One region of the Peribacillus sp. R9-11 genome, then DNA from elsewhere that is predicted to be linked to it. Evidence: a T-box and tRNA genes for the amino acid it is inferred to sense, from the RefSeq annotation. Region 1 holds a T-box; the other holds one or more tRNA genes.

Region 1 (16,270 bases):
CTACGGATTCCACTTCATCTATAGAGATACTTTGGCGCTTCTGATCGAATGAGAATAAATTACGTAAAAACCCGAGTCTCTCTTCATTCGCCAAGTTTGAATATTGTTTAAATAAACTGTAGTCACCTTTTCGGCAAGCCCATTGAAGTGTATGAATCGTTTTGGGGTTGAAAGCATGATGTTCCCCTGTTTTTCTCCACTGAAAGTCACTTCCGCTTTCAAGCGTCTGATCATAAGAATCTGCTGCAGCATTTTGGTGACGAATTAACGCTTCTTCTGCGATAGTTTCTAGCTCAATCCCGCTAAGCTGTGAAGCCGTACCACTGAAATAACGTTCAATCACATCTGCACTGATTCCTACCGCTTCGAAAATTTGAGCTCCGCGATAACTTTGAATCGTTGAAATACCCATTTTCGACATCACTTTTACGATGCCTTCTGTTAAGGAGCGAACGTATTTGTTTACCGTTTCTTCGTAGCTGATGGATAAACTGCCTTCTGATACAGCCTGCTTGTATGTTTCAAAGGCAAGATAAGGATAAATGGCATCTACCCCATACCCGATAAGTGCCGCAAAGTGATGCACTTCCCTTGTTTCTCCTGCTTCAACGATAATGCTCACTTTCGTACGATTTCCATAACGAATAAGCTCTTGATGAAGGGCGCTCGCAGCCAACAAGGAAGGTATAGCAGCCTTTTCTTTGCTCATATTTTTGTCAGACAAAATTAAGAGACTAACACCTTCAGCAATCGCTTGTTCTGCTTCACGGCAGATTCGATCCAGTTCGCTCTCTAAATCTTCTGAAAATAGAGTTTGAATGACCTTGCTTTTGAATTCCGGATATACATTTTCTTTTAGCTGCTTCATCTGACCTGGCGTCAAAACAGGTGAATCCAATTGAATCCGGCGGCTATTTGTTTCATTTGGCTTCAGAAGATCTCCTTCCGCACCTAAGAAAGTCATCGTTGACGTGACAATTTGCTCACGAAGCGAATCGATTGGCGGATTGGTTACCTGTGCAAAGGATTGCTTGAAATAGTTGAATAACGATTGCGGACGGTCAGATAAGACCGCAAGCGGGATGTCATTCCCCATGGAACCTAATGGATCTTTACCTTCCTTAATAACCGGCAGTAGATATTTTTGAACATCTTCATACGTATAGCCAAACGCTTTTTGTCGGAAAAGCAAATCAGACAACAGTTCCTCTTCAACCACATGTTCTTCGTTATTTAATTGAACAAGCTGCTCATCCAGCCATTGCTGGTAGGGATATTCCTGTGCCATTTCGGATTTGATTTCTTCATCTGAAATAATGCGGCCTTCCTCTAAATCTAGTAAAAGCATTCTACCTGGGCTTAAACGATCTTTATATAATACATTCTCCGGCTCCACATCGATCACGCCGACTTCAGAGGAGAAAATGATGTAATCATCTTTGGTCACATAATATCGTGCTGGTCTTAAACCATTACGATCTAAAATGGCTCCAATTTGTTTCCCGTTCGTAAAGGAAATCGCCGTTGGACCATCCCACGGTTCCATCAGCATGCTATGATATTCGTAAAAAGCCTTCTTTTCCTTCGTCATATGTGGGTTTTCCGTCCATGGTTCAGGAATAAGCATCATGGCTGCATGCGCCGGTTTACGACCTGCAAGTACGAAGAACTCAAGTGCATTATCAAGAATCGAAGAATCACTTCCATCTATATCTAATATAGGAAGGACCTTTTGCAAATCATCTCCAAATGCTTCTGAAACAAACTGCTGTTCACGCGCTTTCATCCAGTTTACATTTCCTCTAAGCGTATTGATTTCACCATTATGAATCAGGTAACGGTTTGGATGTGCCCGTTCCCAACTTGGAAATGTATTTGTACTGAAGCGGGAATGCACTAAAGCAAAAGCCGACACAAAATCCTCTTGTTGAAGATCAAGATAAAAAGCATCTACCTGCTCTGGTGTCAACAATCCTTTGTACACAATCGTTGTACTTGAAAGACTAGCAAAATAAAAACGATTACCACGTTCACGAGCCCAGTTTTCGGCTTGTTTTCTAATAATGAATAGTTTACGTTCAAAAGCTAAATCGTCGGATATCTCCTCACTAGCCCCAATGAATACTTGGCGGATCGTCGGACATGTCTCCTTGCCGACCTCTCCGATTTTTGCTACATCGACGGGAACCGTTCTCCAGCCTAAAAGCGTTTGTCCCTCTTGTTCTATAAATGCATTTAGACGTGCTTCAATCTCATTCCGTTCCAAATCATTGTTTGAGAAAAAGAGCATCCCCACACCATAGCGCCCTTTAGCTGGCAAATTCATTTCCGGGCATGCCAGTCTGAAGTATTTATCAGGAATTTGCACCATTAATCCTGCGCCATCTCCTGTAAGGGGATCGCTTCCTTGTCCTCCACGATGATCTAATTGACACAGCATCTTTAGTCCTTGTTTGACGATGTCATGTGTAGCAAGCCCTTTTAAATGAGCGTATAAACCGATCCCACATGCATCATGTTCAAATTCAGGATGGTAGAGACCTTGTGCCTTTGGTATTTGATTGTATGTCATATTAATCGCCCCCATCGTATTCTTATACCGTTATTTCACTTACATTTAATTCTAGGTTTTCAAATCAATATAAACAATATATAATTCTATTAAAATCCATCTCATATTGAGATGGATAAATGGAGGATGAATAAATGGAACTACGTCAATTACGTTATTTTGTTGAAGTCGCTGAAAGAGAACATGTCTCTGAAGCCGCAGCGCACCTGCATATCGCACAATCAGCAATCAGCCGGCAGATCGCCAGACTAGAAGATGAACTTGGGGTCCTTTTATTTGAAAAAGCAGGCCGTAATATTCAGTTAACTCCTATTGGTAAAATATTCTTAATCCATGCAAAAACGGCAATAAAGGCGATAGAATATGCAAAAGATCAAATAGAAGAATTTTTAGACCCTGAACATGGAACAATTAAGATCGGCTTTCCTACAAGTCTCTCCACCCAATTATTACCTACCGTTATTTCCGCATTTAAAGATGAGCAGCCGAATATCGGGTTCCACTTAAGACAGGGTTCGTATTCCGCATTAAAGGAAGCTGTCAAAAACCGCGAAATCGGATTAGCCTTTCTTGGCCCAGTTCCAACACAAGATCCAGATATCGAAGGCCATATTTTATTCACAGAAAACATTTCTGCTTTACTTCCCATCTCTCATCCATTAGCTGATAAGAAGAGTTTGCGACTTAGCGACTTACGAGACGTTCCATTCGTATTGTTTCCAAAAGGATATATTCTCCATAGCATAGCAATCGATGCATGCAAGCAAGCAGGATTCACACCGATCATTGCCTCAGAAGGTGAAGATATGGATTCCATAAAAGGACTCGTATCAGCGGGAATCGGAGTCAGCCTTCTACCTGACAGTACCTTTTATGAAGTAATTCCCAGACTAACTGTAAAAATCCCGATTGATACACCTGACGTCAAGCGGACAGTTGGTATCATCACACCTAAAAACAGGGATTTGGCTCCTTCCGAAAAGGTATTTTATCAGTTTGTCAAAAAGTTTTTCTCGATTCTAGAGCAGTACCAATAATTATTTCAGAATAATATAAATGAATGATACTTACTCAATGCATAGCTCTTGCATAGCCTATTTCCACTTCAATATTGAGAGTATATTGAAAATGGATTAAATATGTGATTGAAATGATGGAACTTTTGAAAAATCACCCTTCTTCCAAAACTGGCAATTTAGTCAATTGGATTAATGATCAGTAGATCAGTGTGATTGAAGATAGGAAATTTGAGGTAAAAAGACAGTTAACCGATGCACGCAGGATTTCAATCCTGAGTTGCCGAGACCACTGTCTTTTTCTTGTTCTGCCTTTATTTCGGAGTTTGATCAAGCTTGCCGTTGAAAAAACGGAAAGCGTTTCTCGATAAGTAATCTAAGCTAAAATGCTGGACGATTTTACTCATCTTTTTTCAAAAGACAACTTACCAAGAGCCCACTTTACGAATAACGTATCAAGATTATTTGTTCAGGAGGAGTTTATATGAAACCCACTCATTCACACCTTGCTTGGCACGAAACACTTGAACTTCATGAATTGGTCGCCGCCCAGTCCAATGCACTTATGAAATTGAAAAAAGCTTATCCAAAAGTAAAAGATCCCATTTTAAAAACGATTTACAAGCAAATGATTGATACACTAACTCAAAATATTATGGAGTTGCTAAAATTTTATCCGTTGGCACCTAAAACAGAGAGGGATGATGAGGAGGAGGAACAAAGAGACAATATATCAGCCACGGCTGCCGGAGATTTGCTAGGCTTGGCCAAATCATCTATCAACAATTATGCTACTGCCTTAACTGAAACGGCCACTCCTTCCCTTCGAAAAGTATTTAAAAAGCATTTAAATGGAGCTATTGATAACCATGCCAAAATTTTCAACTATCTATACGAAAGAAACCTATATCCTGCTTATGACTTTAATCAACTGCTTCAAAATGACGTGAATGTAGCTAATAAGGCTCTTTCCCAACAATTCTAAACACAAAAAAGGTAAGTGCACCGAATGGGTGTCCGCTTGCCTTTTTCTCACTTTCCGTTAAATTGCTGGGTCCAGTAGTTTCAATTGCAAACTATGGGACAGATGAGCTCCATTAATATGTTATAATATTAAATAATTGTTTATTATTGGATTATGAATTAAATTTTGGGGGAGAAAATAATAAAAAAAGTATTTCTATCAATCATGATATCCCTGCTCTCATTTTCTTTAGTTGCCTGTAAGAATGCTGAACCAAAATCTGAGACTTCTCTTTCTGTTTCTAAGTTGACCGAAAGAGAAAAGTCCATCCTTACGAATACAAGTGAACACTCCTTTCTTATCGATTTTGATGTTGATGATACATATAAGAAGATGTCCGTTTGGGTCGAAAAATATGAAGCTGGCAAACTTGTTGAAGATGAAATGGGCCTCATGACAACTGGGATTAAAGATAATGGTACGATCATCTTTACAACATCTAAAACGCCCGAAAAACAAAATCTATCGATGTTTAATATCAGTATTCAAAGTGATGATGGTGTGTCTACAGCTACTTATTTAGAAAAGATTGAAGAGAAAGATTCCATCGTAACCGGCAGTATTGAAACGATAAATATGCTGAAAACAAACAAGCTCGTATTAGCGAGTATTTGCTATTCAAGCGGACATGAAGGCATGCATTCTCTTTCTACGGATTTTTATAATGATATGGATAGTCACATAAACGAATTAAAAGATTACGATGTTGTCTATCTTCTGAGAAGTGAATTTACTAAATAAGCTTTATAGATAGTGTTGTTACAAGTTTGCTCCAACTTGTAACAACACTGTTTGGCGTTCATATAATTTAACCTGTGATTAAGATCCTATAAATATTATTTATTTTCCTTCAAGCACTTTTCTGGATCAATTTTAATTAGATCCCATTTCCCTTTAGAATTCTTTTTATATTGAGCAATTAAGATATCAGAATCATTCGTCAATTGATAAAAGACAAAACGATATTCGCTACCATCGGTACCTACACTATCAATATTCTTAACGTATCCCTCCTGCTTTGTTGGCCATCTTTTTTTAATAAGTTTACACCAATTACCATACTCAATATCCACGACCGCTTCCGCATTATGCTGCCAAAGATGATAGGCAGCGCATAAAAAATCTTCTCCAATCAATGTAACTTCTTCTATTTTAAAACATGTTGTTTTCATTTTTTATAGTGACATATCCATAATAATAGGCAAAATAAGTAAGGTCCTTTGGTGACCCCTCAATCGTTTCAAGCTCAATAAAGTATCGGGTGGTTTTGGATTGGTTTTGGACGGAAAGCTTATTTAATTTGATTAGATTAGTATGACCAATCCCTTTGAAAGACATTAGGTATGCTGTATAGGGTACCTTCTTCTGATAATCCTTTGTAAAAAAATGATAAGCGATAGGAAAAGGGATTTTTGCCATCCCAACCGTTCCACAGCCTCCTACTTGATTACCTGTAAGATTTTCAGCCTCTCGTATTATACTGAAATAATTTACAAGCGTATTTTCAGGTGAATTCATAAGGGATGCTGGAAGAATAATATTATCCAATGCTTTCTCATAATACGGCTGAAAAAACTTATAATCCAATTTCTGATCATTGAGGATAGAGCGACATGAAGGGCGAAAATACTTTTCAGTATCTGCTTTTTTATATTCATTACCTATCTCCCTTGTTTCTGTTTGTTTATCACCCTGCTTTTCAAATGTAGCCCCCATAATTAAAGTTGATTCTTGTTTACTGAATATATAGTGAAACGGATTAATTTTGTCAATAAACTTCACTACATACCTCCACTAAAAACAATTCATTTGAAATGTTTTTTTACACTACTGTATGATTCACTGTTGGGAATAGAACGGAAGCGTGACTAGGCAAATATTATAAGTCAAGTTATTACTAATAATTAGAGAACCCTATAGGAATAAACACGCTTAGGAAATCTAGGTTTTTTGACCGGATGAGGTACTGCAATACCAGTCCTTCAAAAAAGTTGAAGCTGGTGATCATACAAAATTAATAGGCGTGGTTTTAGATATTCAGCTAATAAACCGTTATATATACCCAGAAGAAAATTGGGCAGGATTCCAGATGAGTTTATCTTTAATGGATAATTACCAACTAAAGCAGCCATTGCTCGTCGTTTGAACATGGCTGCTTTTTTTCCATTATGCACTCACTCCATCACAATGAAACTGCTTAGTAATGTTGGGTATGCGTTCATTTTAATGCAATGTCGGATAGGTTTGTGACAAATTTTCAACATTTTAAAAAGGGGATTGAAGGAAGAGATATCTGGGTGTAATCTTTTAATATAAATAAACGGAAAGAAGATTTTTAAATTGAAGAAGCTCATCCTTTTCTTTGCAGCAGTAGTCATTGCAAGCTCTCTCGGACACCAAATAAAAGGCGGATTTAATGACCCCCGTAAATCCCGCCCTAGATATCATATAAAATAATGAATCTTGCTATAATCAGTTTGATTCCTAATGCCTTTTGATAAAATGCACAAAAAAAACGCCCTGAACTATATCCCGAATTTTTGACACTTGGGTTATTTCAAAGGTCATGTCAATAACCCACTTGGTATGCGCTTGATGCAGAAAACTAAATGTAGTGAAAGAGAATGTCAAAAAACAATATGTCTAAATTTTTGCTTTCTCAATAGTTTTTTGTATTTCAAATCGAATTAACTAGTATGACATTGATATTTTTGTCTTTATATCATTTGTAATAGAAGGGTATAAACAGTAACGCCGCCTAAACAAAAAACAGCCGTTTAACATAAATGTTAAACGGCTATACTTTTTATTTTTTATGCTTCTTAACCGTTACTTTTTCTTCTTAACCGTTACTTTTGCTGCTTTACTTGTATTGCCAGCTTTATCTTTTGCTGAGACATATAATACAGAACCTGCTTTTTTCTTGCTGATTTTAACAGAGAATTTTCCATTTTTATCAGCTTTAGCTGTGCCGATATTTTTATCTTGATACTTCACCGTAACAGTTGAACCGATTTCCGCTTTACCAGTTACGTTGGTGGATTTATCGTTTACTTCATTCACTTTCGGTGCACTTGGAGCTGTTTTATCTTTAACCGTTACTTTTGCTGCTTTCCCTGTATTGCCAGCTTTATCTTTAGCTGAGACGTATAATACAGAACTTGCTTTTTTCTTGCTAATTTTAATAGAGAATTTTCCATTTTTATCAGCTTTAGCTGTGCCGATATTTTTGTTTTGGTACTTCACCGTAACAGTCGAACCGATTTCCGCTTTACCAGTTACGTTGGTGGATTTGTCGTTTACTTCGTTCACTTTCGGTGCACCTGGAGCTGTTTTATCAATTACAGTCACGGTTGCTGCTTTACTTTCACGCTTTGCCAAGTCTGTAGCTGTGATTGAAAGCTTAGTCCCCGCTTTTTGTTTGCTGATTTTTACTTTAAAATTCCCCTTGCTATCCGTGTTGCCTGAACCAATTACTTTTTTTGCATTATTTTTGATCGTGATTTTCATGTCGGCTTGCGATTGACCAGTTACATACGTATCTTTGTCACTGACAGCCTTAACAGTTGGCTTATTAGGTGTTTCACCCTTCTTCACAAACACTTTGATTGAAGAGACTGCTAGTTTGGAAGAATCAGATATATTCACAGTAAGAAGTTGACTTGCTTTTTGGACTGGAATCTTAATACTGAACGTTCCATTGGCTGCAGTTGTCGTTTTACCAAGCGTTTGCTTTCCATTTTTCACTTCGATTGTCGAACCTTTTTTTGCTGATCCTGCAATTTTTGTTTGCGTATCAATTAATGGATTAACTTTAGCTTGTAAATCCACTGTACTAAGTGCACTATAAGCATTCAGTCTTCCAAATCCCGATACGATATCTTTTCCAATAGGTAATTCTTCTACTGGATATTGGATTCCACCTTCCTCAGGTTGGTAGTCCTCATACGGATCTACATTATCTTCTTCTTCAAAAGCAACATATTCGGATGTCTCGTGAAGAATTTCTCTTACATCATTTAATTTCAAACCAGGATTCCCGGATAATAACAAGGCAGTAGTTGCAGCAACATGAGGAGCTGCCATTGATGTACCATCCATGTAGGTAACATTCCCATTCGGTACAAGGCTTGGAATGCCTGTCCCTGGAGCAACCATGTCTAATTTCGCGCCATAATTAGAATAATCCGATACTAAATCAAGGGCATTGGTTGCACCGACGGAAATGACATATTTAGAAGATGCAGGGTAAGAAAGACCTTCCATCCCATCATTACCGCTTGCTACGACAACCATTACATTTTTGGCAGCAGCATCTTTCAAAGCATGTTCAATTGTTCTGCTGTATTCTCCACCTAAGCTAAGATTTATCACCTTGGCGCCATGGTCCACAGCATATTTAATGCCTAATGCAATTTTCTCCATGTCTCCATATCCTGAAGAATCGAGAACCTTCACAGGCATGATTTTAGCTACTGGATTAATTCCTTGCATGGAATACCCATTATCAGCTTTGGCAGCGATAATCCCAGAAACATGGGTACCGTGACCATTGTCATCAACGGCATTTCCTTTTTTATCAATGAAGTTCTTTCCTAAATCCATGCGAACTGTATCTTTCAAATCCGCCAGGGAATCATCAACACCTGTGTCAACAACTGCTACTAATGTATCCTTTAAATTACGTTTCTTAATAAGGTTTTGCAGTTTTTCGTTATCGATGTCTGCTCCCTTATAGCCCTCTTCTCCACCGGGGTTATTTAAAGACCATTGATACGGTGACTGAATATCGGCTGAAAGTGCTTTGTACGTTTTAACCGCTTCGATATATTCCACTTCTGGAAGTTTCTCAATATTCGATAGAGCTGCTGTGCTCATTTTAGCTTGATTCTTTAACTCAACAACGTACATATCATCATACAGAACCTCTTGTTTCTTAGGTGTCGATAATGTTCCATATCCTTTTCCTTGTACCTTGGATTGGACTGAACTTAAAGACTTCCCAGGTTTAAGTTTGACAATATATTTGTTCTTTGTATTCTTCGAAGTTGGAAGTTCAATTCCTGCTTTGCTTGCGATATCGACGATTCTCTCACCTGCAAGCTTATCAAGGTTGATTTTCTTTGCAATGCTGTTCATTTCTTTTTTCAATCCAGCTGGAGCGACGTCTGCTGTCTTATTAAATAATGCTTTAATCGCTTCTTGCTGTTTGTTGCTAATGACTGCCGTACTGCTTACTCCATTTTCATTAAGATCCTCAATTAGAGGCTTAAGGACGACTAAATGATTATAGACAGCTTCTCTAGATGTTTTATTACTAGCCAAATGAAGAGCTAGGAATGGAGAGGCTTTATAGTATAAAGATGAAAGGCTACGTCCCTCAGATGACTTCGTGAGAACTTCGTCTCTAAACACGCGAAGTGTTTTCAACATAGATTCTCCCGTTTTCTTATCGGTTACGCTTACTTCAACTGGGCATGATTCGAGATCCATCTCTTCGTCCCCAGCGGATGGCGGTAGCGTTACAGAATGAGCATTGATAGAGTAATCAGCTTCATTTTTAGCTTCTGGTATAGGATTTCCCTCTTCATCCGTTTCACCAAAATATTCAACTTTAACATAATACGTGCCTTCCCAAGCATATGGGAAATCTACAACAGCCTTTTCATCAGGATAAGCAGAGGCCATGTAATTACTCTCATCTTGTTCTGCTTTTTCTTTATCTTGATAAACGGAAATATTCAAGATTTGCTCCGAATTGACTTCGAACTCAATATGGGAGAATTTTTGTATTTCTTCTGCTGTCGGTTTAATTTGGTACCATTGAACATCCGGTTTTTCAAACTTCCCGACTAAAGTATCTCCATTTTTAATCGGTTTTACGTTCTCAATGGGTGATACAGGATTTGGTGCAGCTTGAGATTGTTGTGGAACCATCAAGCTGAAAATCAGTGCAAAAATAAGTACAAACGCTGTAAATCGACTTACACTCTTAAATTTCACAGTTTCGCCTCCAATAAATAGTAAAAAATTACATCACTATACCAAACTATCATACTGTAAAATTTTATCAACCAATTTTTTCCCTTTTTCATAAAAAATGCTTGATATTACTGAACATTTTGCTGAAAAATGGTTCACATGTACCAATTAAGCAATCTCTAAATGTCCAAAAACAGTATTTTCCTCAAAAATATTAAATGAAATTCACTTAGGCTTCCAATAACTAGTTGATGATTTCAAAATCTGATATTTAATACCGGAAATCGACTTTTATCATAGAAATCACAAAATATGTCGAATTTCAGTTTTATTTCTGCTCATGAAAAAAAAGCTGACCCTGCACAAGACATGCGGGCCAGCTCTCAACTATTTAGTTTGCGACAATGTTGACTAGTTTTCCTGGTACAGCAATGACTTTACGGATGGTTTTGCCATCAATTTGTTCTTTGATGGAGTCATCGCCCATCGCAATTTCTTCTAGTTTTTCTTTCGTTGTGTCAGTTGGAACCATTAATTTGGCTTTGACTTTTCCGTTGATTTGGATGACGATTTCAACTTCGTTGTCGACTAGCTTAGCTTCGTCAAACGCTGGCCATGTTCCGTATGTGATGCTTTCAGAATGGCCAAGTTTAGACCAAAGTTCTTCGGCGATATGCGGTGCAACTGGCGCAAGCAATTTCACGAAGCCTTCGATATATTCTTTAGGAAGCGCATCTGCTTTGTAGGCATCATTGATAAATACCATCAGCTGTGAAATCGCCGTATTGAATTTCAATTCTTCATAGTTCTCGGTCACTTTTTTTACCGTTTGATGATACACTTTTTCAAGCTTTCCGCTGTCATCAGTATCAGCCATTTTATCTGTAATCGTGCCGTCTTCGCTAATTAGTAAACGCCAGATACGATCAAGGAATCGGCGCGAACCGTCCAATCCGTTTGTCGACCAAGCAATGGAAGCGTCCAATGGTCCCATGAACATTTCGTACATACGAAGTGTATCGGCACCATGGCTTTCAACGATGTCATCTGGGTTTACGACATTGCCCTTTGATTTACTCATTTTTTCATTATTCTCTCCAAGGATCATTCCTTGGTTGAATAGGTTTTGGAAAGGTTCACTCGTTGGTACGATACCGATATCGTACAAGAATTTATGCCAGAAGCGAGCGTACAATAAGTGAAGAACTGCATGCTCAGCACCGCCAATATAAATGTCGACTGGCATCCATTCTTTTAATTTTTCCGGATCTGCAAGTGCTTCAGTGTTGTCCGGATCAATATAACGAAGGAAGTACCAGCTGCTACCTGCCCATTGTGGCATTGTATTCGTCTCACGGCGGCCTTTACGTCCGTTTTCATCCGTTACATTCACCCATTCTGCAATGTTCGCAAGCGGTGATTCACCAGTGCCTGAAGGCTTGATGTCTGTTGCTTTCGGTAAAATCAATGGTAGTTCTTCTTCTTTCACTGCGGACATCGTGCCATCTTCCCAATGGATGATTGGAATCGGTTCACCCCAGTAACGTTGGCGGCTGAATAACCAGTCGCGAAGACGGTACGTGATTTTTTTCGTGCCGATTTCTTTTTCTTCCAGCCATTTGATCATGGTTGAAATGCCTTCTTCTTTATTCAATCCATCTAGGAATTCAGAATTCACATGAAGACCGTCGCCTGTGTATGCTTCTTTTGTCACATCTCCACCAGCTACAACTTCTTTAATTGGCAATTCGAATTTAACAGCAAATTCATAATCACGTTCATCATGCGCAGGAACGGCCATGATAGCACCCGTTCCGTAGCTGATTAACACGTAATCAGCAATCCAGATCGGCATTTTCTCGCCATTGACTGGATTTATTGCATAAGCCCCTGTGAACACGCCTGATTTATCTTTTGCCAAGTCTGTTCTTTCCAAGTCGCTTTTATGTTTCACTTCATCTAAATATGCGTCAACTGCAGATCTTTGTTCCGTAGTCGTAATTTTATCAACAAATGAATGCTCTGGAGCCAATACAGCATACGTTGCACCGAATAAAGTATCCGGACGAGTCGTAAACACCGTGAATGTTTCATCGTGGCCATCGATATTGAACGTCACTTCCGCTCCCTCAGAACGGCCAATCCAGTTACGTTGCATATCCTTAATGTTCTCCGGCCAATCCACATCATTCAAATCGTCGATCAAACGGTCTGCATAAGCTGTGATTCGAAGCATCCACTGCTTCATCGGACGGCGCTCAACCGGATGGCCTCCACGCTCACTTTTTCCATCGATGACTTCTTCGTTAGCCAAAACCGTGCCAAGTGCCGGACACCAGTTCACAGCTACTTCATCAATATAAGCAAGACCCTTTTCATATAATTTCAAGAAGATCCATTGCGTCCATTTATAATATTCAGGGTCGGTCGTGTTGATTTCGCGGTCCCAGTCATAAGAGAAACCAAGCGCCTTGATTTGACGGCGGAATGTGTTGATGTTGTGTTCCGTAAATTCCGCTGGGTCATTCCCCGTATCAATCGCATACTGCTCTGCCGGAAGTCCAAAAGCATCCCAGCCGATTGGATGTAACACATTATACCCCTGCGCCCGTTTCATTCTTGCTAAAATATCACTTGCCGTATAACCTTCAGGATGCCCAACATGAAGACCCGCTCCTGATGGGTATGGGAACATATCAAGCGCGTAGAATTTACGTTTTCCGCTCTCTTCCCCCGTTTTAAATGTCTTATTGCCCTCCCAATACTGTTGCCATTTTGTTTCTATACTTCTATGGTCAAAACTCATTTGATTTCCTCCTAATTTCCGTATAAAAAAACAATAAAAAAACCCCTCATCCCAAATAGGGACGAGAGGATTATGTATATCTTCCCGCGGTACCACCCACATTGGCGATACTTAAAAAACCGCCCAGCTCAAACATCCGTAACATGGATTAAACGCCAGGCATTACTATTACCTTCACACCTGTAACTCCAAGGCGAGTTCACAATCATTCCAGGTTGACTTGCACCATCCGTCAACTCTCTATACTGGTTCTAATCGCTACTGCTCCTCATCATAGTCTTTATGAGAATATTTGATTATATTACATTCTAGTCAATTTTACCGATAATTGCAATAGCCGTTCACCAACATTATCAACAGGTTTCTCATTATATATGCATATTTGAGAAAAATCGTTCGAAAATAAATAGGAGGCTATGCATCCATAGCCCCCTTTCTTACTTTAATGACGCAGTAAAATCATCTCATTTTTCAGTTCATTCAACTGCTGTTGCATCCGAGCAAGCATATCTCGTTGTTGGGCATTCGAACTGGCATACAATCGTTCCATATCCGTCAAAGCCTCTTCGATATATCTTTGCGAATTTTGAAATTGTTCATCATCATAATGCTCCTGCCGTGAGGCCTCGTTAAATTCAAACTCTGCAAAATGGAGAGCCCCTTCACATTGCTCTAAAAAATGATCGATGGATTGTCTGGTGGCCATTTCAAACCCTCTCCTTCGCGTCTCATTTGGATGATTCGGAATCATCTCGATTAGTTTGAGCAAATAACGAGTGGATTATCAGTTTTTTTGAGGAATCATTATTTATCCCAAAATTTCTCTCCTTGATGGGAAATAAACTGATCAATCCATTCGGCAAAGCCCATATGAAGTTTCTCGCCTTCTTCAAAATCGTCTATATGTCCTTTTACCATTAAATAATTCTTATCGCCTTTCGCAACGGCTTCCCCATCAATCACGATATTATCTTGATAGATGCAGGCAATCTTATAACATCCTTCGTAGGAGTCTTCATATGTGTAATTAATAATATCATCCAGGCTGTATAAATCATTTTCTCCCCCGGATTCGAGGTTATCGAACAGACGGCATCCATTCGTTATTTTCAAAAATTCTTTATAATCATCGGGCAGCAGCAATCCAGTTTTCTGTTCAAAGGAATGAATTTGTTCGTCCGAGGCAGGTGAATTGAAGGTACAAGTGGCTTTATATATAAACCCATCTTCATTTACTTCGATCACCTGATTATTTTCGGCTAATTTCTTTTTCATTTGATTAATTGCTTCTTCAACTTGACCAGTCATGTCCATCAGCTCCCGATTGGATTTATCATTCACTAGATATACTGGCATTAGTAGCCAATGTTTAACCTTCAAGTATACATTATACGCTTATTTTTAGAAAAAAGACCTAGCTGCCAGAATGTTGTATAATATATGTTGCGCTTTATTATTCTTAGGAGGTTGCTGACTTGAATCAAGCAAACCCGTTTATATATGCATCGGATAACAAACGATATCATACTTGGAATTATCACTTACGCAATCACTTTGGACATAAAGTTTTTAAGGTTGCTCTAGACGGCGGTTTTGACTGTCCGAACCGTGATGGCACCGTCGCACATGGAGGCTGTAGCTTCTGCAGTGTCTCTGGATCGGGAGACTTTGCAGGTAACCGCGTTGAGCCGCTCGACGTCCAGTTTAAGAAAGTCAGTGAACGAATGCATCATAAATGGAAAGACGGAAAGTATATGGCCTATTTCCAAGCGTTCACGAATACGCATGCACCCGTGGCAGGGCTTCGTGAAAAATACGAAAGCGTACTGACTCAAGAGGGTGTCGTCGGCCTCTCCATTGCAACACGGCCGGACTGTCTGCCAGATGATGTAGTCGAATATTTAGCGGAACTGAACGAGCGCACTTACCTCTGGGTGGAGCTTGGCCTGCAGACCGTTCATGAAAAAACCGCCACGATGATCAACCGTGCTCATGATTTTGATTGCTACAAAGAAGGCGTTGATAAACTGCGCAAACATGGCATTCGAGTTTGCTCCCACATCATTAATGGCCTTCCTCAAGAAGACTACGAAATGATGATGGAAACAGCTCGTGAAGTCGCGAAACTAGATGTGCAGGGCATTAAGATTCACTTACTTCATCTATTAAAAGGGACGCCCATGGTCAAGCAATATGAAAAGGGCCAGCTTGAATTTCTTGACCGAGACGATTATGTCAATCTTGTTTGTGATCAGTTGGAAATAATCCCTCCTGAAATGATCGTTCACCGCATAACTGGAGACGGTCCGATTGATTTGATGATTGGCCCGATGTGGAGCGTCAATAAATGGGATGTATTGAATGCTATTGATGCCGAATTGAAACGCCGCAACAGCTGGCAGGGGAAAAATTATCATATGGAGGTACCATCACGATGAAGCTGGATCGCATTTTGCCATTCGCAAAACTTCTGCTTGAAAAAGCAGTTCAACCCGGGGACATTACCGTTGACGGCACTATGGGCAACGGCTTTGACACTGTCTTTCTTGCAGGACTAACTGGTGAAAAAGGGCATGTCTATAGTTTTGACATCCAAGAAGATGCCATTCAAATCACAGCAGCTAAACTGAAGGCTGAAAGTATGCATGAACGCTGCACTCTTGTTCATGACGGACACGAGCAGATGAACAAATACATCAGCAAAGAACATTTTGGGAATATTACTGGAGCTATTTTTAACCTGGGCTACCTTCCTGGTGGAGACAAATCAATAGTCACCCAAGCTAATACAACGATATCTGCAATTGAACAGCTTTTCGAAATGATGGCTCCCGAAGGTATCATCATCCTCGTCATCTATCACGGTCATC
Region 2 (16,270 bases), 810 kb from region 1:
CAACCTGCCTATAAGACTGGGATAACTTCGGGAAACCGGAGCTAATACCGGATACGTTCTTTTCTCGCATGAGAGAAGATGGAAAGACGGCCTCTAGCTGTCACTTATAGATGGGCCCGCGGCGCATTAGCTAGTTGGTGAGGTAATGGCTCACCAAGGCGACGATGCGTAGCCGACCTGAGAGGGTGATCGGCCACACTGGGACTGAGACACGGCCCAGACTCCTACGGGAGGCAGCAGTAGGGAATCTTCCGCAATGGACGAAAGTCTGACGGAGCAACGCCGCGTGAACGAAGAAGGCCTTCGGGTCGTAAAGTTCTGTTGTTAGGGAAGAACAAGTACCAGAGTAACTGCTGGTACCTTGACGGTACCTAACCAGAAAGCCACGGCTAACTACGTGCCAGCAGCCGCGGTAATACGTAGGTGGCAAGCGTTGTCCGGAATTATTGGGCGTAAAGCGCGCGCAGGTGGTTCCTTAAGTCTGATGTGAAAGCCCACGGCTCAACCGTGGAGGGTCATTGGAAACTGGGGAACTTGAGTGCAGAAGAGGAAAGTGGAATTCCAAGTGTAGCGGTGAAATGCGTAGAGATTTGGAGGAACACCAGTGGCGAAGGCGACTTTCTGGTCTGTAACTGACACTGAGGCGCGAAAGCGTGGGGAGCAAACAGGATTAGATACCCTGGTAGTCCACGCCGTAAACGATGAGTGCTAAGTGTTAGAGGGTTTCCGCCCTTTAGTGCTGCAGCTAACGCATTAAGCACTCCGCCTGGGGAGTACGGCCGCAAGGCTGAAACTCAAAGGAATTGACGGGGGCCCGCACAAGCGGTGGAGCATGTGGTTTAATTCGAAGCAACGCGAAGAACCTTACCAGGTCTTGACATCCTCTGACAACCCTAGAGATAGGGCGTTCCCCTTCGGGGGACAGAGTGACAGGTGGTGCATGGTTGTCGTCAGCTCGTGTCGTGAGATGTTGGGTTAAGTCCCGCAACGAGCGCAACCCTTGATCTTAGTTGCCAGCATTCAGTTGGGCACTCTAAGGTGACTGCCGGTGACAAACCGGAGGAAGGTGGGGATGACGTCAAATCATCATGCCCCTTATGACCTGGGCTACACACGTGCTACAATGGATGGTACAAAGGGCTGCAAACCTGCGAAGGTAAGCGAATCCCATAAAGCCATTCTCAGTTCGGATTGTAGGCTGCAACTCGCCTACATGAAGCCGGAATCGCTAGTAATCGCGGATCAGCATGCCGCGGTGAATACGTTCCCGGGCCTTGTACACACCGCCCGTCACACCACGAGAGTTTGTAACACCCGAAGTCGGTGAGGTAACCTTTATGGAGCCAGCCGCCTAAGGTGGGACAGATGATTGGGGTGAAGTCGTAACAAGGTAGCCGTATCGGAAGGTGCGGCTGGATCACCTCCTTTCTAAGGATAAATACGAGAGCGCTTTTGTTTTGTTCAGTTTTGAATGAGTAATTCATTCAGATTCGAAAGATCTCATCACGTAGTGATGGAATTCTTTCTTCTTTGTTCCTTGAAAACTAGATAATAGATAGAAGGCAATTAATTTTTTCAAAGCATCAGTAAGATCTTTTTTAACGGTTAAGTTAGAAAGGGCGCACGGTGGATGCCTTGGCACTAGGAGCCGATGAAGGACGGGACTAACACCGATATGCTTCGGGGAGCTGTAAGTAAGCTTTGATCCGGAGATTTCCGAATGGGGAAACCCACTGTTCGTAATGGAACAGTATCTTTACCTGAATACATAGGGTACTGAAGGCAGACCCGGGGAACTGAAACATCTAAGTACCCGGAGGAAGAGAAAGCAAATGCGATTTCCTGAGTAGCGGCGAGCGAAACGGAATTAGCCCAAACCAAGAGGCTTGCCTCTTGGGGTTGTAGGACACTCAACATGGAGTTACAAAGGAACGGGGTAAATGAAGTGATCTGGAAAGGTCCGTCAAAGAAGGTAAAAACCCTGTAGTTGAAACTTCGTTCCCTCCTGAGTGGATCCTGAGTACGGCGGGACACGAGAAATCCCGTCGGAAGCAGGGAGGACCATCTCCCAAGGCTAAATACTACCTAGTGACCGATAGTGAACCAGTACCGTGAGGGAAAGGTGAAAAGCACCCCGGAAGGGGAGTGAAATAGATCCTGAAACCGTGTGCCTACAAGTAGTCAAAGCCCGTTAATGGGTAATGGCGTGCCTTTTGTAGAATGAACCGGCGAGTTACGATTTCATGCGAGGTTAAGTTGATAAGACGGAGCCGCAGCGAAAGCGAGTCTGAATAGGGCGAATGAGTATGAGGTCGTAGACCCGAAACCAGGTGATCTACCCATGTCCAGGGTGAAGTTCAGGTAACACTGAATGGAGGCCCGAACCCACGCACGTTGAAAAGTGCGGGGATGAGGTGTGGGTAGCGGAGAAATTCCAATCGAACCTGGAGATAGCTGGTTCTCTCCGAAATAGCTTTAGGGCTAGCCTCAAGATGAGAGTATTGGAGGTAGAGCACTGATTGGACTAGGGGCCCCCAACGGGTTACCGAATTCAGTCAAACTCCGAATGCCAAATACTTATTCTTGGGAGTCAGACTGCGAGTGATAAGATCCGTAGTCGAAAGGGAAACAGCCCAGACCACCAGCTAAGGTCCCAAAGTATACGTTAAGTGGAAAAGGATGTGGAGTTGCTTAGACAACCAGGATGTTGGCTCAGAAGCAGCCATCATTTAAAGAGTGCGTAATAGCTCACTGGTCGAGTGACTCCGCGCCGAAAATGTACCGGGGCTAAACGTATCACCGAAGCTGTGGATTGACACCGTATGGTGTCGATGGTAGGAGAGCGTTCTAAGGGCGTTGAAGTCAGACCGGAAGGACTGGTGGAGCGCTTAGAAGTGAGAATGCCGGTATGAGTAGCGAAAGAAGGGTGAGAATCCCTTCCACCGAATGCCTAAGGTTTCCTGAGGAAGGCTCGTCCGCTCAGGGTTAGTCGGGACCTAAGCCGAGGCCGAAAGGCGTAGGCGATGGACAACAGGTTGATATTCCTGTACCACCTATACATCGTTTGAACGATGGGGGGACGCAGAAGGATAGGGTAAGCGCGCTGTTGGATATGCGCGTCCAAGCAGTTAGGCCGGAAACGAGGCAAATCCCGTTTCCATTAAGGCGGAGCTGTGATGGCGAGGGAAATATAGTACCGAAGTTCCTGATTCCACGCTGCCAAGAAAAGCCTCTAGTGAGATGTAAGGTGCCCGTACCGCAAACCGACACAGGTAGGCGAGGAGAGAATCCTAAGGTGTGCGAGAGAACTCTCGTTAAGGAACTCGGCAAAATGACCCCGTAACTTCGGGAGAAGGGGTGCTTTTTAGGGTGAATAGCCCGGAAAAGCCGCAGTGAATAGGCCCAGGCGACTGTTTAGCAAAAACACAGGTCTCTGCGAAGCCGCAAGGCGAAGTATAGGGGCTGACACCTGCCCGGTGCTGGAAGGTTAAGGGGAGAGGTTAGCGCAAGCGAAGCTTTGAACCGAAGCCCCAGTAAACGGCGGCCGTAACTATAACGGTCCTAAGGTAGCGAAATTCCTTGTCGGGTAAGTTCCGACCCGCACGAAAGGTGTAACGATCTGGGCACTGTCTCAACGAGAGACTCGGTGAAATTATAGTACCTGTGAAGATGCAGGTTACCCGCGACAGGACGGAAAGACCCCGTGGAGCTTTACTGCAGCCTGATATTGAATTTTGGTACAGCTTGTACAGGATAGGTAGGAGCCTGAGAAGCCGGAGCGCTAGCTTCGGTGGAGGCGTTGGTGGGATACTACCCTGGCTGTATTGAAATTCTAACCCGCGCCCCTTATCGGGGTGGGAGACAGTGTCAGGTGGGCAGTTTGACTGGGGCGGTCGCCTCCTAAAGAGTAACGGAGGCGCCCAAAGGTTCCCTCAGAATGGTTGGAAATCATTCGTAGAGTGTAAAGGCACAAGGGAGCTTGACTGCGAGACCTACAAGTCGAGCAGGGACGAAAGTCGGGCTTAGTGATCCGGTGGTTCCGCATGGAAGGGCCATCGCTCAACGGATAAAAGCTACCCCGGGGATAACAGGCTTATCTCCCCCAAGAGTCCACATCGACGGGGAGGTTTGGCACCTCGATGTCGGCTCATCGCATCCTGGGGCTGTAGTCGGTCCCAAGGGTTGGGCTGTTCGCCCATTAAAGCGGTACGCGAGCTGGGTTCAGAACGTCGTGAGACAGTTCGGTCCCTATCCGTCGCGGGCGCAGGAAATTTGAGAGGAGCTGTCCTTAGTACGAGAGGACCGGGATGGACGCACCGCTGGTGTACCAGTTGTCTTGCCAAAGGCATAGCTGGGTAGCTACGTGCGGACGGGATAAGTGCTGAAAGCATCTAAGCATGAAGCCCCCCTCGAGATGAGATTTCCCATAGCGCAAGCTAGTAAGATCCCTGAAAGATGATCAGGTTGATAGGTCAGAGGTGGAAGCGTGGCGACATGTGGAGCTGACTGATACTAATAGATCGAGGACTTAACCACGCTTTAAAAAATGAAATACCTTCTTATTATCTAGTTTTGAAGGAACAACGTTCCTTTATTGTTTGGTGGCGATAGCGAAGAGGTCACACCCGTTCCCATTCCGAACACGGCAGTTAAGCTCTTCAGCGCCGATGGTAGTTGGGGGTTTCCCCCTGTGAGAGTAGGACGCCGCCAAGCAGTTTCATATGGAGGATTAGCTCAGCTGGGAGAGCATCTGCCTTACAAGCAGAGGGTCGGCGGTTCGATCCCGTCATCCTCCACCATTTTTACACCTGCCGGTGTAGCTCAACTGGTAGAGCAACTGACTTGTAATCAGTAGGTTGGGGGTTCAAGTCCTCTTGCCGGCACCATTTTCATACAAGCTTAATATAGCATTTATAAATAGTTTCTATGAGCCATTAGCTCAGTTGGTAGAGCATCTGACTTTTAATCAGAGGGTCGAAGGTTCGAATCCTTCATGGCTCACCATTTTATTATGCGGGTGTGGCGGAATTGGCAGACGCACCAGACTTAGGATCTGGCGCCGCAAGGCGTGGGGGTTCAAGTCCCTTCACCCGCATGTTTGCGGAAGTAGTTCAGTGGTAGAATACAACCTTGCCAAGGTTGGGGTCGCGGGTTCGAATCCCGTCTTCCGCTCCACTATTTATTTATGCCGGGGTGGCGGAACTGGCAGACGCACAGGACTTAAAATCCTGCGGTAGGTGACTACCGTACCGGTTCGATTCCGGTCCTCGGCACCATCTTAATATGCGCCCGTAGCTCAATTGGATAGAGCATCTGACTACGAATCAGAAGGTTGTAGGTTCGACTCCCGCCGGGCGCACCATGTTTTTTCGGGAAGTAGCTCAGCTTGGTAGAGCACTTGGTTTGGGACCAAGGGGTCGCAGGTTCGAATCCTGTCTTCCCGACCATTGATTTTTGGGGCCTTAGCTCAGCTGGGAGAGCGCCTGCCTTGCACGCAGGAGGTCAGCGGTTCGATCCCGCTAGGCTCCACCAAAAAAAACTTGACAAGCTAAACAAGCTTTGATATGATGTAAAAGTTGATTCTTTAAAGGAATCAAATATTGCTCTTTGAAAACTGAACAAAACAAAGCGCCAACGTTAAATTTTAAGTGAGCACACACTATCAAAAAAGCAAAATGAGCAAGTCAAACATTTCTTCGGAGAGTTTGATCCTGGCTCAGGACGAACGCTGGCGGCGTGCCTAATACATGCAAGTCGAGCGAATCGATGGGAGCTTGCTCCCTGAGATTAGCGGCGGACGGGTGAGTAACACGTGGGCAACCTGCCTATAAGACTGGGATAACTTCGGGAAACCGGAGCTAATACCGGATACGTTCTTTTCTCGCATGAGAGAAGATGGAAAGACGGCCTCTAGCTGTCACTTATAGATGGGCCCGCGGCGCATTAGCTAGTTGGTGAGGTAATGGCTCACCAAGGCGACGATGCGTAGCCGACCTGAGAGGGTGATCGGCCACACTGGGACTGAGACACGGCCCAGACTCCTACGGGAGGCAGCAGTAGGGAATCTTCCGCAATGGACGAAAGTCTGACGGAGCAACGCCGCGTGAACGAAGAAGGCCTTCGGGTCGTAAAGTTCTGTTGTTAGGGAAGAACAAGTACCAGAGTAACTGCTGGTACCTTGACGGTACCTAACCAGAAAGCCACGGCTAACTACGTGCCAGCAGCCGCGGTAATACGTAGGTGGCAAGCGTTGTCCGGAATTATTGGGCGTAAAGCGCGCGCAGGTGGTTCCTTAAGTCTGATGTGAAAGCCCACGGCTCAACCGTGGAGGGTCATTGGAAACTGGGGAACTTGAGTGCAGAAGAGGAAAGTGGAATTCCAAGTGTAGCGGTGAAATGCGTAGAGATTTGGAGGAACACCAGTGGCGAAGGCGACTTTCTGGTCTGTAACTGACACTGAGGCGCGAAAGCGTGGGGAGCAAACAGGATTAGATACCCTGGTAGTCCACGCCGTAAACGATGAGTGCTAAGTGTTAGAGGGTTTCCGCCCTTTAGTGCTGCAGCTAACGCATTAAGCACTCCGCCTGGGGAGTACGGCCGCAAGGCTGAAACTCAAAGGAATTGACGGGGGCCCGCACAAGCGGTGGAGCATGTGGTTTAATTCGAAGCAACGCGAAGAACCTTACCAGGTCTTGACATCCTCTGACAACCCTAGAGATAGGGCGTTCCCCTTCGGGGGACAGAGTGACAGGTGGTGCATGGTTGTCGTCAGCTCGTGTCGTGAGATGTTGGGTTAAGTCCCGCAACGAGCGCAACCCTTGATCTTAGTTGCCAGCATTCAGTTGGGCACTCTAAGGTGACTGCCGGTGACAAACCGGAGGAAGGTGGGGATGACGTCAAATCATCATGCCCCTTATGACCTGGGCTACACACGTGCTACAATGGATGGTACAAAGGGCTGCAAACCTGCGAAGGTAAGCGAATCCCATAAAGCCATTCTCAGTTCGGATTGTAGGCTGCAACTCGCCTACATGAAGCCGGAATCGCTAGTAATCGCGGATCAGCATGCCGCGGTGAATACGTTCCCGGGCCTTGTACACACCGCCCGTCACACCACGAGAGTTTGTAACACCCGAAGTCGGTGAGGTAACCTTTATGGAGCCAGCCGCCTAAGGTGGGACAGATGATTGGGGTGAAGTCGTAACAAGGTAGCCGTATCGGAAGGTGCGGCTGGATCACCTCCTTTCTAAGGATAAATACGAGAGCGCTTTTGTTTTGTTCAGTTTTGAATGAGTAATTCATTCAGATTCGAAAGATCTCATCACGTAGTGATGGAATTCTTTCTTCTTTGTTCCTTGAAAACTAGATAATAGATAGAAGGCAATTAATTTTTTCAAAGCATCAGTAAGATCTTTTTTAACGGTTAAGTTAGAAAGGGCGCACGGTGGATGCCTTGGCACTAGGAGCCGATGAAGGACGGGACTAACACCGATATGCTTCGGGGAGCTGTAAGTAAGCTTTGATCCGGAGATTTCCGAATGGGGAAACCCACTGTTCGTAATGGAACAGTATCTTTACCTGAATACATAGGGTACTGAAGGCAGACCCGGGGAACTGAAACATCTAAGTACCCGGAGGAAGAGAAAGCAAATGCGATTTCCTGAGTAGCGGCGAGCGAAACGGAATTAGCCCAAACCAAGAGGCTTGCCTCTTGGGGTTGTAGGACACTCAACATGGAGTTACAAAGGAACGGGGTAAATGAAGTGATCTGGAAAGGTCCGTCAAAGAAGGTAAAAACCCTGTAGTTGAAACTTCGTTCCCTCCTGAGTGGATCCTGAGTACGGCGGGACACGAGAAATCCCGTCGGAAGCAGGGAGGACCATCTCCCAAGGCTAAATACTACCTAGTGACCGATAGTGAACCAGTACCGTGAGGGAAAGGTGAAAAGCACCCCGGAAGGGGAGTGAAATAGATCCTGAAACCGTGTGCCTACAAGTAGTCAAAGCCCGTTAATGGGTAATGGCGTGCCTTTTGTAGAATGAACCGGCGAGTTACGATTTCATGCGAGGTTAAGTTGATAAGACGGAGCCGCAGCGAAAGCGAGTCTGAATAGGGCGAATGAGTATGAGGTCGTAGACCCGAAACCAGGTGATCTACCCATGTCCAGGGTGAAGTTCAGGTAACACTGAATGGAGGCCCGAACCCACGCACGTTGAAAAGTGCGGGGATGAGGTGTGGGTAGCGGAGAAATTCCAATCGAACCTGGAGATAGCTGGTTCTCTCCGAAATAGCTTTAGGGCTAGCCTCAAGATGAGAGTATTGGAGGTAGAGCACTGATTGGACTAGGGGCCCCCAACGGGTTACCGAATTCAGTCAAACTCCGAATGCCAAATACTTATTCTTGGGAGTCAGACTGCGAGTGATAAGATCCGTAGTCGAAAGGGAAACAGCCCAGACCACCAGCTAAGGTCCCAAAGTATACGTTAAGTGGAAAAGGATGTGGAGTTGCTTAGACAACCAGGATGTTGGCTCAGAAGCAGCCATCATTTAAAGAGTGCGTAATAGCTCACTGGTCGAGTGACTCCGCGCCGAAAATGTACCGGGGCTAAACGTATCACCGAAGCTGTGGATTGACACCGTATGGTGTCGATGGTAGGAGAGCGTTCTAAGGGCGTTGAAGTCAGACCGGAAGGACTGGTGGAGCGCTTAGAAGTGAGAATGCCGGTATGAGTAGCGAAAGAAGGGTGAGAATCCCTTCCACCGAATGCCTAAGGTTTCCTGAGGAAGGCTCGTCCGCTCAGGGTTAGTCGGGACCTAAGCCGAGGCCGAAAGGCGTAGGCGATGGACAACAGGTTGATATTCCTGTACCACCTATACATCGTTTGAACGATGGGGGGACGCAGAAGGATAGGGTAAGCGCGCTGTTGGATATGCGCGTCCAAGCAGTTAGGCCGGAAACGAGGCAAATCCCGTTTCCATTAAGGCGGAGCTGTGATGGCGAGGGAAATATAGTACCGAAGTTCCTGATTCCACGCTGCCAAGAAAAGCCTCTAGTGAGATGTAAGGTGCCCGTACCGCAAACCGACACAGGTAGGCGAGGAGAGAATCCTAAGGTGTGCGAGAGAACTCTCGTTAAGGAACTCGGCAAAATGACCCCGTAACTTCGGGAGAAGGGGTGCTTTTTAGGGTGAATAGCCCGGAAAAGCCGCAGTGAATAGGCCCAGGCGACTGTTTAGCAAAAACACAGGTCTCTGCGAAGCCGCAAGGCGAAGTATAGGGGCTGACACCTGCCCGGTGCTGGAAGGTTAAGGGGAGAGGTTAGCGCAAGCGAAGCTTTGAACCGAAGCCCCAGTAAACGGCGGCCGTAACTATAACGGTCCTAAGGTAGCGAAATTCCTTGTCGGGTAAGTTCCGACCCGCACGAAAGGTGTAACGATCTGGGCACTGTCTCAACGAGAGACTCGGTGAAATTATAGTACCTGTGAAGATGCAGGTTACCCGCGACAGGACGGAAAGACCCCGTGGAGCTTTACTGCAGCCTGATATTGAATTTTGGTACAGCTTGTACAGGATAGGTAGGAGCCTGAGAAGCCGGAGCGCTAGCTTCGGTGGAGGCGTTGGTGGGATACTACCCTGGCTGTATTGAAATTCTAACCCGCGCCCCTTATCGGGGTGGGAGACAGTGTCAGGTGGGCAGTTTGACTGGGGCGGTCGCCTCCTAAAGAGTAACGGAGGCGCCCAAAGGTTCCCTCAGAATGGTTGGAAATCATTCGTAGAGTGTAAAGGCACAAGGGAGCTTGACTGCGAGACCTACAAGTCGAGCAGGGACGAAAGTCGGGCTTAGTGATCCGGTGGTTCCGCATGGAAGGGCCATCGCTCAACGGATAAAAGCTACCCCGGGGATAACAGGCTTATCTCCCCCAAGAGTCCACATCGACGGGGAGGTTTGGCACCTCGATGTCGGCTCATCGCATCCTGGGGCTGTAGTCGGTCCCAAGGGTTGGGCTGTTCGCCCATTAAAGCGGTACGCGAGCTGGGTTCAGAACGTCGTGAGACAGTTCGGTCCCTATCCGTCGCGGGCGCAGGAAATTTGAGAGGAGCTGTCCTTAGTACGAGAGGACCGGGATGGACGCACCGCTGGTGTACCAGTTGTCTTGCCAAAGGCATAGCTGGGTAGCTACGTGCGGACGGGATAAGTGCTGAAAGCATCTAAGCATGAAGCCCCCCTCGAGATGAGATTTCCCATAGCGCAAGCTAGTAAGATCCCTGAAAGATGATCAGGTTGATAGGTCAGAGGTGGAAGCGTGGCGACATGTGGAGCTGACTGATACTAATAGATCGAGGACTTAACCACGCTTTAAAAAATGAAATACCTTCTTATTATCTAGTTTTGAAGGAACAACGTTCCTTTATTGTTTGGTGGCGATAGCGAAGAGGTCACACCCGTTCCCATTCCGAACACGGCAGTTAAGCTCTTCAGCGCCGATGGTAGTTGGGGGTTTCCCCCTGTGAGAGTAGGACGCCGCCAAGCCATTCAAAAAGATCAGCCATCCTTGGCTGGTCTTTTTTCTTTTACAAATAGATAGCGATTTAAAGATCAGCAAAGATGTTGGTCTTCTTTGTATTTGACCAGGTGTTTGGATTCGGCAGGAGAATTAATACACGTAATAGAATATTCTATTATAAAATAGGTTTTGTGTTTAACTGTTTAGGGTATTTAAGTAAGATATTTAAATTTTAGTGTGCATTAGGGTATGTAAGTACATATAATTTGGAGAAAATGGATAATACATTTAAATGAGTGCATTTAAGTTGCAAAATGCATTTTTCCTTGTATAATAATAGTCAAATATAGTCAAAGTCAGATTGGAGGAGGCTGAGTGAGAAACATATCTGATATTATCGAAACTTATTTGAAACAAGTACTAGAAATAAGTCAGAAAGATATCTTAGAAATTAAAAGAAGTGAAATAGCAGATAAATTTCAGTGTGTTCCTTCTCAAATCAATTACGTAATTAATACCAGGTTTACAATCGAAAGAGGTTATGTTGTAGAGAGTAAGCGTGGAGGCGGCGGTTATATACGGATCATGAAAGTGAAATCGCAGGATTACGTGCATCTTATTAACCAATTATTATCCCTTATTGGTTCTAGGGTAACTCAATCGATGGCTGAAGGTGTTATTTCTCGGCTTATGAGTGAAGAAGTTATAAATGAAAGAGAAGCCAAGATTATGATGAGCGTCATTGATAGATCGGTGATTTATATAGATTTACCCGACCGAGATGAGCTTAGGGCAAGGATTTTAACTGCGATGCTTACAACTTTAAAATATAAATAAAACTGGCAGAGGTGATGAACATGATTTGCCAAGAATGTCATCAAAGGCCTGCTACCCTGCACTTCACCAAGATCATTAATGGAAAAAAAACCGAGGTTATGATTTGTGAGAAATGTGCTCAGGAAAAAGGTGAAATGGCTATGGTTGCAGGAGGACATGGTTTTTCAATAAATAATTTATTAGCAGGATTGTTGAATATGGAGTCGAATATTCAACAGACGAAGGCAAATGCATTTCCTAAGACAGAAGAGAAGCGCTGCCCTCATTGTCACCGATCCTATAAAGAGTTTGTTCACCTTGGTAAATTTGGATGTGCTGAATGTTATAAAACTTTCAATGATCAATTAAATCCGATTTTAAAGAGGGTTCATAGCGGCAACATTGCACATATAGGTAAAATTCCAAAAAGGATTGGTGGCACCATTTATCTTCGAAAACAAATTTCAGATTTGAAAGAGGTTTTAAAGGTTCACATCAATCAAGAGGAATTTGAGAAAGCAGCAGAAGTAAGAGATAAGGTTCGTTCCCTTGAAAAAAGGTATGAAGCACAAGAGGGAGGCGACGAATTATGAGTTTAGAAAAGTTTGTAGAAAACGCCTTGAGTTCCTGGATGAGTGCCGAAGGGCCTGAAATTGATATTGTATTAAGTTCTAGAATTCGGTTGGCCAGGAATTTCAAAGATTTCACCTTTCCTACCTCCTTTTCTAACGAAGAAGCTAAAGAAATCATTGAATTAGTAAAAAAAAGAATTGAAGAGGAAGTTACCCCAGAGATTGGCAAACTTGAACTTCTAGAGATTGACCAAATCCAACCACTAGAAAAGCGTGTTCTCGTTGAAAAGCATTTAATCAGTCCTCATTTAGTTGATGAATCAGCAAAAGGTGCTTGTCTTCTCTCAGAAAATGAAGAAATAAGTATCATGATCAATGAAGAGGATCATCTCCGTATTCAGTGTTTAATGTCTGGGCTGCAGCTAAAAGAAACGTTAAAGCTCGCAAATGTTCTTGACGATTGGATTGAAGAATCCATAGACTATGCATATGATGAAGAAAGAGGATACTTAACTAGTTGTCCAACTAATGTGGGAACAGGATTAAGGGCTTCGGTCATGATGCATCTGCCGGGCCTAGTCCTTACACAGCAGATGAATCAAATTATACCGGCTATCAATCAATTAGGGTTGGTAGTTCGAGGGATTTATGGAGAGGGCAGTCAAGCGTTAGGGAATATCTTTCAAATCTCTAATCAAATTACGCTCGGAAAGTCTGAAAGAGACATAGTTGAAGATCTAACGAGTGTAGTTCAACAAATCATTGCCCAGGAAAGGTCAGCAAGGGATGCATTAGTGAAGACCTCTCACATACAATTAGAAGATAGAGTTTACCGTTCTTATGGGATTTTGTCTAATGCTCGAGTCATTGAGACTAAGGAAGCAACTACCTGTATCTCCGATGTTAGGTTAGGTATAGATCTTGGGTATATAAAAAATATTTCTAAAAGTATCTTAAATGAGTTGATGATATTAACTCAGTCAGGATTTTTACAAAAATACGCAGGTGGCCCATTAAGATCCCATGAAAGGGATATCCGTAGAGCAGCACTCATTCGAGAACGCTTAAACTTCACGGAAACTTCCTCCTCATAGAGGTTAATTACCTCTGAGTCAGTACCTATATTCATGTAATAAATGTAGTGCAATGAAGCCTCTGCCGTTACTTAGAGTAGCTTTACTCAAAACGAAAATTCTTAAGGAGGAATTCCCTATGATGTTTGGTCGTTTTACTGAAAGAGCCCAGAAAGTATTAGCATTAGCCCAAGAAGAAGCAATCCGCTTAGGACATAATAATATTGGTACAGAACATATTTTGTTAGGTCTGGTTCGAGAAGGCGATGGTATTGCAGCTAAAGCGTTATATGCTCTTGGTTTAGGAGCGGAAAAAATCCAGAAAGAAGTAGAAAACCTGATTGGCCGTGGACAGGATACTGCCCAAACAATACACTATACCCCAAGAGCTAAAAAAGTCATTGAACTTTCAATGGATGAAGCAAGAAAATTAGGCCATTCATATGTTGGGACAGAGCATGTACTTCTTGGTCTAATCCGAGAAGGTGAAGGTGTTGCAGCCCGAGTACTGAACAACCTTGGAGTAAGCTTAAATAAAGCACGCCAACAGGTATTACAACTGTTAGGCAGTAATGAATCAGGTGGACATCAGGGGTCAGCAGCGTCAAATGCAAGCACACCAACCCTGGATAGTCTTGCCCGAGATTTAACGGCGATTGCTCGTGAAGGCAGCCTGGATCCTGTTATCGGAAGAAGCAAGGAAATACAGAGAGTCATTGAGGTATTAAGTCGTCGTACAAAAAATAACCCAGTATTAATCGGTGAACCTGGGGTTGGTAAAACAGCCATCGCTGAAGGCCTTGCCCAACAGATCATTAATAATGAGGTACCTGAAATCCTGCGCGATAAACGCGTTATGACACTTGATATGGGTACTGTTGTAGCTGGTACGAAATATCGTGGTGAGTTTGAGGACCGTTTAAAGAAAGTAATGGACGAAATTCGTCAGGCAGGCAATATAATCTTATTCATCGATGAGTTGCACACATTGATTGGTGCTGGCGGGGCTGAAGGTGCCATTGATGCTTCTAATATCCTTAAACCTTCATTGGCCCGTGGTGAATTACAATGTATCGGTGCAACGACTTTGGATGAGTACCGTAAATATATCGAAAAAGACGCTGCGCTAGAACGACGCTTTCAACCAATTCAAGTCGACGAGCCAACGATGGAAGAGTCCATTCAAATATTGAAGGGTTTACGTGACCGGTATGAAGCCCATCACCGCGTTTCAATTACGGATGAAGCGATTGACGCTGCAGTTAAATTATCTGATCGTTATATTTCCGATCGCTTCTTACCGGATAAAGCGATTGACTTGATTGATGAAGCAGGTTCAAAAGTACGGTTACGCTCATATACAACACCACCAAACTTAAAAGAACTTGAAGTGAAACTAGATGATGTTCGTAAGGAAAAGGACGCTTCCGTTCAAAGTCAAGAGTTTGAAAAAGCTGCTTCACTTCGCGATACAGAACAACGTTTAAGAGAACAATTGGAAGAAACGAAGAAAACATGGAAAGAAAAACAAGGGCAAGAGAACAGTGAAGTGACAGTGGACGATATTGCCCATGTCGTTTCCAGCTGGACGGGAGTTCCGGTTACTAAACTGGCGCAAACTGAGTCTGATAAACTGCTTAATATGGAATCAATCCTCCATGATCGTGTAATTGGGCAGGAAGAAGCCGTCATAGCGGTCTCTAAAGCGGTACGACGTGCAAGAGCAGGATTGAAAGATCCTAAGCGTCCAATCGGTTCATTCATCTTCTTGGGGCCTACAGGAGTTGGTAAAACCGAGCTTGCCCGTGCTCTAGCTGAATCCATCTTTGGTGATGAAGATGCCATGATAAGGATCGACATGTCTGAATATATGGAGAAACATTCAACTTCACGTCTTGTTGGATCTCCTCCAGGATATGTAGGATACGAAGAAGGCGGACAGTTAACAGAAAAAGTGCGGAGAAAACCATATTCCGTCGTTCTGCTTGATGAAATTGAAAAGGCACATCCAGATGTTTTTAATATTCTTCTTCAAGTACTAGAAGACGGAAGGCTGACAGACTCTAAAGGCCGTACTGTCGATTTTAGGAATACGATTCTGATTATGACTTCAAATGTTGGGGCTTCTGCATTAAAAATTGATAAGTATGTCGGTTTTAACATCCAGGACACTGGCCAGGACTACAAAAATATGAAAGGGAAAGTGATGGAAGAACTTAAACGTGCCTTCCGTCCAGAATTCCTGAATCGTATTGATGAAACCATCGTGTTCCACTCGTTAGAGAAAGATCACTTGAAACAAATTGTTACATTAATGTCTAATCAGCTGACTACTCGTTTGAAAGAACAGGAAATATACTTGGAGCTGACAGATGCGGCTAGAGAAAAAATTGCTACGGAAGGCTTTGATCCTGAATACGGGGCACGTCCAATCCGAAGAGCGCTTCAGAAACATGTAGAAGATTATTTGTCCGAAGAGTTGCTGAAAGGTAATGTGAAAAAAGGGCAAACGGTCGTGATGGACGTTGTGAATAATGAGTTTGCTATCCGACAAGGCGAGCCTGTTAACGTAAGTGAATAATCTGATTCTAAACTTCGAGGTACACGCAGATTTTTTGCAGTGTACCTCTGTTTTTTATTCATAGGTAGAAATGTTCATATTTAAAATTTTTAAGCAATCAATATCTGGCGAAAAAAAGGGAAATATGGGTGCAGAAGTTATTTTCTAAAAAACTTATCATTAAGAAGGTTTAAATAAAACCGAGATATAATATCTTTTATATAGGTATTTTTTCAAATAGGAAGAGGAGTAATTATGGCTGCAAAAAAGAAAACGAAGTTTATGTGTCAGTCTTGTGGGTATGAATCAGCGAAGTGGATGGGAAAGTGCCCGGGCTGTGGAGAATGGAATAAGATGGTCGAGGAAACCGAAATTGTTAAACCGGCTAGAAAAGGGGCTTTTACTCATTCAGAGGTTAGAGGTTCCGGGGAACGTGAGAAGGCGGCACCTATAACTACTATTCAGTCAGACAAGGAACCTCGAATTAAGACAGATTTAATGGAATTGAATCGTGCGCTTGGTGGCGGGATTGTGCAGGGGTCACTTGTGTTAATTGGAGGAGATCCGGGTATTGGTAAATCTACCCTACTTTTGCAAGTATCTTCACAGTTGGCGCATAAACAGAAAAAAGTGCTATATATTTCAGGTGAAGAATCAGTTAAACAGACCAAACTGAGAGCGGACCGGCTTGGGGTTATGTCAGAAAATCTATTCGTTTATGCGGAAACTGATATGGATTATATCC

What was found. A T-box is a leader RNA that pairs with one kind of tRNA and senses whether it is charged. The one in region 1 lies ahead of leuS (leucine--tRNA ligase), so its partner is inferred to be a tRNA-Leu.
Region 2: it encodes a tRNA-Leu, which carries the amino acid that the T-box ahead of leuS (leucine--tRNA ligase) is inferred to sense. The anticodon was not compared.

What each region holds. Positions count from the first base shown of each region.
Region 1 is NZ_CP133763.1:4,983,914-5,000,183, forward strand. Features, by position in the region: gene gltB (glutamate synthase large subunit) at 1-2,572, opposite strand, end outside; gene RE409_RS24155 (glutamate biosynthesis transcriptional regulator GltC) at 2,707-3,609, shown strand; gene RE409_RS24160 (spore coat protein) at 4,073-4,573, shown strand; gene RE409_RS24165 (hypothetical protein) at 4,859-5,353, shown strand; gene RE409_RS24170 (hypothetical protein) at 5,449-5,784, opposite strand; gene RE409_RS24175 (hypothetical protein) at 5,765-6,394, opposite strand; gene RE409_RS24180 (S8 family peptidase) at 7,442-10,615, opposite strand; gene leuS (leucine--tRNA ligase) at 10,986-13,400, opposite strand; T-box leader at 13,455-13,684, opposite strand; gene RE409_RS24190 (DUF2524 family protein) at 13,843-14,106, opposite strand; gene RE409_RS24195 (SMI1/KNR4 family protein) at 14,205-14,780, opposite strand; gene RE409_RS24200 (tRNA modification radical SAM protein MnmL/YtqA) at 14,876-15,838, shown strand; gene RE409_RS24205 (tRNA 5-(aminomethyl)-2-thiouridylate-methyltransferase MnmM) at 15,835-16,270, shown strand, end outside.
Region 2 is NZ_CP133763.1:93,045-109,314, forward strand. Features, by position in the region: rRNA gene RE409_RS00475 (16S ribosomal RNA) at 1-1,428, shown strand, start outside; rRNA gene RE409_RS00480 (23S ribosomal RNA) at 1,604-4,536, shown strand; rRNA gene rrf (5S ribosomal RNA) at 4,598-4,713, shown strand; tRNA gene RE409_RS00490 (tRNA-Val) at 4,724-4,799, shown strand; tRNA gene RE409_RS00495 (tRNA-Thr) at 4,811-4,886, shown strand; tRNA gene RE409_RS00500 (tRNA-Lys) at 4,929-5,004, shown strand; tRNA gene RE409_RS00505 (tRNA-Leu) at 5,014-5,095, shown strand; tRNA gene RE409_RS00510 (tRNA-Gly) at 5,101-5,175, shown strand; tRNA gene RE409_RS00515 (tRNA-Leu) at 5,188-5,276, shown strand; tRNA gene RE409_RS00520 (tRNA-Arg) at 5,286-5,362, shown strand; tRNA gene RE409_RS00525 (tRNA-Pro) at 5,371-5,447, shown strand; tRNA gene RE409_RS00530 (tRNA-Ala) at 5,457-5,532, shown strand; rRNA gene RE409_RS00535 (16S ribosomal RNA) at 5,694-7,245, shown strand; rRNA gene RE409_RS00540 (23S ribosomal RNA) at 7,421-10,353, shown strand; rRNA gene rrf (5S ribosomal RNA) at 10,415-10,530, shown strand; gene RE409_RS00550 (CtsR family transcriptional regulator) at 10,880-11,341, shown strand; gene RE409_RS00555 (protein-arginine kinase activator protein McsA) at 11,362-11,913, shown strand; gene RE409_RS00560 (protein-arginine kinase McsB) at 11,910-12,986, shown strand; gene clpC (ATP-dependent protease ATP-binding subunit ClpC) at 13,105-15,546, shown strand; gene radA (DNA repair protein RadA) at 15,781-16,270, shown strand, end outside.